One region of the Paenibacillus sp. FSL L8-0340 genome, then DNA from elsewhere that is predicted to be linked to it. Evidence: a T-box and tRNA genes for the amino acid it is inferred to sense, from the RefSeq annotation. Region 1 holds a T-box; the other holds one or more tRNA genes.
The links. The T-box of region 1 lies ahead of NST07_RS27495 (valine--tRNA ligase). A T-box ahead of a tRNA ligase gene usually reads a tRNA of that ligase, here a tRNA-Val.
Positions count from the first base shown of each region.

Region 1 (4,215 bases):
AGATTCATCAGTGCAAAGCGCGAGGCATTCCAGATCTTATTGGCAAAATTACGCGCCTGCTCTACCTTCTCCATACGGAAACGCAGATCCTGGCCGGCTGTGCTGCCTGTCGAAATCATATAACGCATAGCATCTGCACCATATTGCTCGATAACATCCAGCGGATCGATCCCGTTGCCGAGCGACTTGGACATCTTACGTCCTTCGGCATCCCGCACCAAGCCGTGCATGAACACATCGGAGAACGGCTTCTTGCCGGTGAACTCCAGCGCGGAGAAGATCATGCGCGCTACCCAGAAGTAGATGATGTCATAGCCGGTAACCAGGACATTGTTTGGATAAAACCGCTGATAGTCGCTGCTGCTTTCATCCGGCCAGCCCAGTGTGGCGAACGGCCACAGATTAGAGCTGAACCACGTATCGAGAACGTCCTCATCCTGCTTCAGATCATCAAGTCCGCTGATTTCGCGGGCTTCCTCTTCCGTATACGCTACAAACACTTCACCTGTAGATTCAGAGTACCAGGCCGGGATGCGGTGTCCCCACCACAATTGGCGGGAAATACACCAGTCACGCACATTTTCGATCCAGTTCAAATATGTTTTCTCGAAACGGTCCGGCACGAAGTTAACGCCGTCACCGTTCTTCTGTGCAGTGATGGCAGCTTCGGCCAGCGGCTGCATCTTAACGAACCACTGGGTGGACAGATAAGGCTCAACCACTGCGCCGGAACGCTCGCTGTGTCCTACCTGATGCAGATGGTCCTCAATCGAAATCAGAACGCCCTGCTCTTTGAGATCAGCAACAATCGCTTTGCGGCATTCGCTGCGGTCCAGTCCCTGATAAGGACCGGCCTCCTCGTTCATCGTGCCGCCTTCATCCATCACATTGATCTGCGGAAGGTTATGGCGCAGGCCAACTTCAAAGTCATTAGGATCATGGGCCGGAGTAATTTTAACCGCGCCGCTGCCGAATTCTTTCTCTACGTAGTCATCGGCGATAATCGGAATTTCCCGGCCGATGACCGGAAGGATCAACGTTTTGCCGATTAGATCCTGATAGCGTTCATCCTTCGGATGCACCGCTACCGCCGTATCGCCCAGCATCGTCTCCGGACGTGTCGTTGCTACGGTGATGAATCCGCTGCCGTCTTTAAGAGGGTAGCGCAGGTGGTACAGGTGACCGTTAACCTCTTTGTACTCAACTTCAATATCGGATAAAGCGGTACGGGCTGCCGGATCCCAGTTGATAATGCGCTTGCCGCGGTAGATCAGTCCTTTACGGTATAACTCCACAAATACCTGGCGTACACCGCTGGACATCCCTTTATCCAGAGTGAACCGCTCGCGCGAATAGTCGAGAGACAGGCCCATCTTGGCCCACTGCTCATGAATGGTCTTGGCATACTGGTCCTTCCACTCCCATACCTGCTCCAGGAATTTCTCGCGGCCCAGATCATGCCGGGAAAGGCCCTGCTGGCGCAGCTTCTGCTCCACCTTGGTCTGGGTAGCAATACCAGCATGGTCCGTTCCCGGGAGCCAAAGGGTATCGAAGCCCTGCATCCGCTTGGTACGGATCAGGATATCCTGCAGCGTGAAATCGAGCGCATGCCCGATGTGCAGCATCCCGGTTACATTCGGCGGTGGAATTACAATGCTGTAAGGCTCTGCTTCAGGCCGCATTCCAGCCTTGAAGAACTCCTTCTCCATCCAATAGGCATACCATTTCTGTTCAGCCGCCTTCGGATCATATGTAGTCGGCATATCGCTCTTTGCGCTATTGCCCTCAGCAGCATCCTGTGCCGGATCTTGCGGCTTCAGCAGCTCTGCCGCCGCTTTGTTGTGATCAGCCATTCTAAACCCTCCATTTAAGTAACATTGGTAGATGTATCTCTGAAGCTGGACCTCTGAAAAAAAATACAAAAAGGCCCTTCGTCTCAAAGGACGAAAGGCCATTCTTTCGCGGTACCACCTTTGTTTCGCGCCAATGAAAAATAAACCACCGTTCCGGTCCCATAGGTTCCGGAGACTTAGCGCGACACTCACGCAGATAACGGCTGCAACCGGCCACTTCCTAACCTATGCTTCATAAATCTGAAGACAAGCTCAGAGGGGCAACTCCGGGGCGACTTCGGTGGCTGCATCCTGCGGAAACTCACAGCAATTTATAGTTCCGCTCTCTGAAGGGCTGACCGCCTACTCTTCCCGTTCCCAGTCTTTATTAAGAATTTACTTAATCCAATAATACATTTAGTACTATTCCTAGTCAACCAGCATACACACAAACTGCGGGACTTATACCGCCCATTTCTAAAATTAGCCCCTTCTCCTGATTCGAACCCCTGATGTTCATCCTTAATCTCAGGTCAGAGGACAGAAATACAAAAAATCCCGATCTCATCCGATCGGGATTCTGACACCGATGCGCCTGCCGGCATCTCTTAAGGGATATACAAAACTTGGCCTTCCTCCACATTCTGACCGGAAAGACGGTTGTACATGACAAGCTCTCTTGCACTGAGCTGATATTTCTCTGCTATAGTATCGATTGTTTCTTCACGCTGGACAATGCAGAGGCGCACTTTACGGAACAGATCCTTGCCGTTCAAGCCACCGATAAAGCGGCTTTTCCATTCCCCGTCACGGCCGGAGTCCGGAACAGGCGCCGCCGCAGCTGTATCCTCGGCGATAAGCTCCTCCTGTTCCTTTCTGGAGCGGCTGGAGCTGAGCAGGGAAGAGAAGGTGAGATGCTCCTTCGCAGGAATATCTTCTTGTCTCTTGCTTCCCAGGGCAACCTTCAGATCCGGCTTCTCCTCCTGCGGAGGTGCTGCTTCCTTAGAGATCGCGCCTTCGCCCGCGTTCTCCTGATCAGCGTGAGATAACGAGCTATCCTGAGCAAAAAGTGCCGCATAGTCCCCATTTTCAGCAGAGAAATCCTCTTCTTCCTGATGGGACGCCTGCGCCTCCGCGGCTGTGTTCTCAGCGGCAGCATCCGAAATGTCCTTTGCGCTGCCTGAACTTTCGGTGCCTGATACTTTGGCAATGTCAGAACTGTTAAAGGGATTTGTATAGCCAGCCTGATTTCCAGCGGCCGGAACAGCCTGCTCCGCTCTCCCTTGCGCCCCGAAGAAGTGTCCCGAAACAGGTTCGTTGTTCGCGGTTCCGGCTGTTGATATCCCCTGCGGGCTATCAAAGCTGTGTGTCCGCACCTTCACTTCCTTGTCCTTCTGTTGGGCCGGTGGGGATGCAGCAGGCTGGTGGGTGAACACAGTGCCTTCCAAAAACAGCGGATTCACAGCAGCTTCAGGACCACTGTGGGCAAACTCATGCTCCTCAGCGAAATTCTCTGCGGTGCCTTCGCCATAAGTCCACACTGAGTTTTCATACAACGCATCGTTCTCATGCTCCTTGGCCTCTACCCTAACCCCCGTGGCCTGTTTTTCCTCGTCAGGTGAATAAGCTGCCGTGTACTCTTCCTGCTGCCAGGCGGGCTGCGTCTCCGATCCCCCGATTCCCCGCAGCGAGAGTACACCAGTTATATTGACCGTACGCATCGTAAGCAGGTCGATATCGAAATTCTCAATCTCCACCCCTATGTCTTCAAGTGAGCTGACCCGGGTCAGCGGTACTGTGATTTCAACAGGAATGGCATGCTCCAGACGTTCCGTCCGGTCGTTCTCACCCCGGTAGAGTCCGGTGAGCAGAAGCTGTCCGTACAGCTCGGCCCGGTCCTCCCGCTGAATCACCTGGATTTCCGGAATCAGCTCCACCTCTTCCAGTTCAGCGATTCCCGGAAGTTCTTCCGAAAGGTGGATGCGTTCATAAATATCAAACCGCAAACCGTGGGACTGGTCAAACACGGGAAATGTCCTCCTTCTTGGCATAATCTAACCCCGAGACAAGCCCAGAGCATAAGCCCAAAATGTTACTCCTCTCATGTATATGCTTCAATCAGAAAGGCATGACAACTTTGGACACTTCATCAGAGCGGCTGTCTCTTATTGCTTGTCAAAACCAAAAATACGGGCATCGGGAACGGAATAATCCAGCGGCAGCCTGCTCCGCAGAGCCGGTACCAGTGGATTGCCGGGGGTAACGCTGCCCAGCAAATCAGCCGGATGAAAAGCTCCCTGAACCGCTCCTGCTTCCTTTTCCACTGCCAGCATTTCGCCTCCGGTCCCCCCTCTACGCAAGGTTTGCTTTCCCACCGCTTTGC
Region 1 covers NZ_CP151967.1:5,989,534-5,993,748, forward strand. The annotation lists gene NST07_RS27495 (valine--tRNA ligase) at 1-1,763, opposite strand, end outside; T-box leader at 1,937-2,221, opposite strand; gene NST07_RS27500 (LysM peptidoglycan-binding domain-containing protein) at 2,441-3,859, opposite strand; gene NST07_RS27505 (glycosyltransferase family 4 protein) at 3,998-4,215, opposite strand, start outside.

Region 2 (4,215 bases), 3.0 Mb from region 1:
CAATGCTCCTGTCATCACTTATGTAATACCTCCAACCAATAGCCTCACGTTGGAAGTTGCTTTACTGTTGGTAGCCGCTCTCCAGACCACAGCTGTTGGTCCTGCTACAGGTACAATTCAAATTGCTACTGCTGATTTCTAGTTTTAAAAACGACGGAAGATAGATTTGGATGTAGAGCATGTGTATCATAACCCGCCGGGCTTGTGCCTGGCGGGTTTGTTTCTGTTTATTCTTTGACGTATATTGGCACATTTTGTATGCTTATTGAATAATTAGGGGAGGGGGCGCAAAATAAACGGATCGGAAAATATGAGGAGTCTTTGCGATGTTATTCAGAAGTTGTATGAGCTGATCAATACTGTGTATGTAAGTGCGGATGCTAAAAGTATCTATATGCTGACGAAGGACAATAAGGTTGTTCTGTTCTCGGACAAATTGTTTGTTCAATATATTAATGATGCTCTAGAGGGATAAACGCTACTCTTGAATGGATATTTGATGTTCAGCTTATCCGCCTTGGTTTCGTGTGGTTGACCCAATGATATGATAACCCGCCGGGCTTTTTGAGCTGGCGGTTTCTTCGTCTTCAGACTTGCGACTTCTCTGATAGATAGACCGTTCTTGCTGTGGCGCTCGCGGATGGCGGGAATTGTTTTGAGATATTGCCGCCTGAAAGACCTAATTCGTAGTAAATAAGTAGTATACGGTAACTCTATTTCGGATTTATAATTAATGCATTGAATGAAAATAATGTCAGGCGGTGTTGTGTGTTGTCATGGGAGCCAATTCTATTCATGTTCTTTTCGACTATTGAGCTCATGTCTATTTATTATTTGATTATGTCGCTCTTTAGATTCAAGTGGAAACATCATGCTTGGCAAGCCTTGTTTGTTACTTTAATAATAAATTTGCAGAGCTATTTGGTGAGGAAAGAGTTTGATATGAGCAATATCGCACCTTTAATACTGATAGTAATATTCATATTATTCTTTGCTGCAGTTGTTAGGATGCCCCTCATACTGTCCGTTATTGCAACTATATCAGGATATGCTATTTTTGCAGTCATACAAACTGTTATTGTACTTATCTTATTCGGTTCAATAGGAGCAATAGAAGGGAATAAAAGCAATGGATACATATTACAAGTACTCACCTCCGTAGTTATTTGCTCCTTTTTTTGGCACTACTACAGAAAAGGAAAAGGCTTTACTTTTGACATAGAGAAACTTCGATTTAAGTTAGAAGATATTTTTTTAACGACGATCATCATAATTTTCTTAATTGGAATCTCAATTCTTTTATATTACAACGAAATTTATTTGAATATATTGTTCTTTTTAATGATCTCAATTTTCTTCATCTATTACTCTACCGGGAAGGAAAAAGAAAATGATTGATCGTATATCTGAGAGGATAGCCTACAATATAAAAAAAGTTGTTCCTGATCACCCCGCATCGCAAGCGGTTCTAAAGTATGCATTAGAGGTTGTGCTAAATGTTGTTTTTATCATCGTCATTACACTTGCTATATCTTTGCTCACAGGTAATTTTTCTGAAGCTTTAACGATATTAATTTCTTTTGCATTACTACGGCAATCGTCGGGCGGTGTTCACCTTAAGTCGGGTGTAGCGTGTGTCATATTTACTACGACATTGTTTACTGCGCTATCTTTTATTAACGTAAATTTAGTAGTTGTACAGGTTATGAATGCAATCAGTTTTTTGATCATCTTGTGGTTAGCGCCGATTGGAATTGAAAAGCAGACTAGAATCCCCAAGCGTCACTATCCGAAGCTTAAAATAATCGGCCTGATCTTGGTTGCTACAAATGTCATGATTTGTTCATCTGCTATAGCCGTGAGTTTTTTTGCTCAATCTCTAAGTCTATTAATTGCCAGAAAGGAGGTGAAGTAAAGATGTTGAAAAAAGCGAATGTTCGAATCGTGTCTGGTTTGGCGACATGCTTATCGATGGTAGCGATATTCATTGCAAATACAAACAGTGCGTTGTATGTGCATCAACCTGAAGTTCCAGAAGAACTACTTAAATAATATTGGAGTGGTCCGTTTGAGTATCATATCTGTGAATCAAGACCCAAAAGGTATTAACGGGAATTTGTGAGATATATATATAGGATACTCGTCCATACGGATTGAAATACTGGCTAAGCACTCTAGAGGCATCACAAAGAAGTCAGTAAAAATAATAATTTAACAACTACACAAATCAATTTCAATTGAGTTGCCTTTATGGTAACTCTTTTTTTCAATTCCGTTCCCAATCCGTCCCCAAATCAATTTTTCACGCGGTAAAAGTGGGATGTGAGTGGGGATAGAAAAGAAAAAACTCCTTATAAAATAAGGAGTTTTACGTAGTGATGCAGTATAGGACGGATGGGGTTCGAACCCATGACCCCTACCCTGTCAAGATAGTGCTCTCCCGCTGAGCTACCGTCCTGCAACGAAATTTATAATACCACAGGATGTGAGGAGATGGCAATGTTTTTTTCACGGCCTATGAATTTACTCACTTACAACTTGTTCCATAGTCTCTATGCTCGGATTAAAATAACTTATGCGTAGGGAGTAATTCCATGGCGACCATTTTCAATGAACAGAATATCTCTTTTAAACAAAGGCAGTCTCCGGTTCCGGAATTTGCTTGGCACACCAGCGAGAAGCTGGCGGGGATGGTAGAATCTAAGCATTTGATTTTTGATATCCGGTCATTGGACCCGGGCAAGTACTCGTATCCGTATCACTTTCATAGAAATGCTGAAGAGCTGTTTGTGATTTTGGCGGGCGGTGCTATGTTAAGAACTCCCGACGGGTTACAGGAAGTCCATGAGGGCGATACGGTATTTTTCGAAACCGGTCCATCAGGTGCGCATCAGCTGTTCAATCATACGGAGACGCCTTGCCGCTATCTCGATTTACGGACGAATAACGGGTTGGATGTTGCGGAATACCCTGACTCCGGGAAAATCAATATTTTGCCGTATGAAGAGCTGTATGAAACGGAGGATAGGGTGGACTATTATAAAGGCGAAGATTTGACCCGGGAGATATGGGCGCAATTGAACGCTCAGGGCAAGGGTGAGGAGAAGCGGGGAGAAGACAGTGGTGAGTGATTCTTTTCCTGTTGGAAGAAATATCAAGGCATTCTATACATAGGTTAAAACCAGAGATAATAGGAACGTCGCATCCGGTAATGCACCAAAACTCTATCGGTTTTGCCGACTAAGGAGATGTTTGTGAATGAAAGTTACTATACACGAAACGGAAATAAAGGAAGAAAATCTAACCTACGTCGTTATTATCGTAAGGCATAATGAGCAGTGGATATTAGCTCGGCAGCGTGGACAGACCACATGGGAATTTGCAGGTGGACATATTGACGAGAATGAAACGCCTGATGAAGCAGCGGCAAGAGAACTGTATGAAGAGACAGGAGCGGAAGACTATACGTTATTTCCAATAAGTATTTATTCGGTTACCGGAGAGTCAATGCCGGATAGTTTCGGAAAGCTCTACCTGGCCACCGTTAATAAGTTCGGACAATTGCCGGCCTATGAAATGGAAGAAATATGCGGGTTCACGGAGGTGCCGGAAGAGTTAACCTATCCGATGATCTATCCTGCATTGCTGTCCAAAATCAATGAATTTGCTGAGCAGTGCAATATTCAACTATAAAGATCATGGGAGGTTAATAACATGGCTATGCCAACTCATATTGTGGCTGTCGGCGGGATCGTGGAGAATGAGCAGGGAGAAGTGCTTTTGGTCAAAACATTTCATGGTGGCTGGGTATTCCCCGGTGGGCAAGTGGAGGCCGGAGAGAATCTGATGGATGCACTCATCCGGGAGATTCAGGAAGAAAGCGGAATAGATACCGAGGTCTCTCACCTGATCGGAGTGTATTCGAATACGGGAATGTACAAATGGCATGACGGCATCACCGATGTTCCGACGAAAGTAATGCTGGATTATGTATGTAAACCGGTGGGCGGAGAACTTGCCGTTTCAGAGGAAACGTCGGAAAGCTGCTGGGTGGCTAAGGAGCTTGTGTTGGACAAGATCACAAGCCCGGCGATCCGCACGCGTTATCAGGCTTATTTGGATTTTGCAGGGACAGTATCCTACATTGCCTATGAGACCAAACCGGATTTTGCCGTCTCGCTGAAACGGAAGGTATAGAGCTTCGATAGCTGTAGC
Region 2 covers NZ_CP151967.1:3,019,280-3,023,494, forward strand. The annotation lists gene NST07_RS13430 (hypothetical protein) at 1-142, shown strand, start outside; gene NST07_RS13435 (hypothetical protein) at 311-475, shown strand; gene NST07_RS13440 (hypothetical protein) at 943-1,398, shown strand; gene NST07_RS13445 (accessory gene regulator B family protein) at 1,391-1,915, shown strand; gene NST07_RS13450 (cyclic lactone autoinducer peptide) at 1,918-2,052, shown strand; tRNA gene NST07_RS13455 (tRNA-Val) at 2,387-2,458, opposite strand; gene NST07_RS13460 (cupin domain-containing protein) at 2,595-3,131, shown strand; gene NST07_RS13465 (NUDIX domain-containing protein) at 3,259-3,693, shown strand; gene NST07_RS13470 (NUDIX hydrolase) at 3,715-4,197, shown strand.
Region 2: it has a tRNA-Val gene. The T-box ahead of NST07_RS27495 (valine--tRNA ligase) is inferred to sense a tRNA for this amino acid. The anticodon was not compared.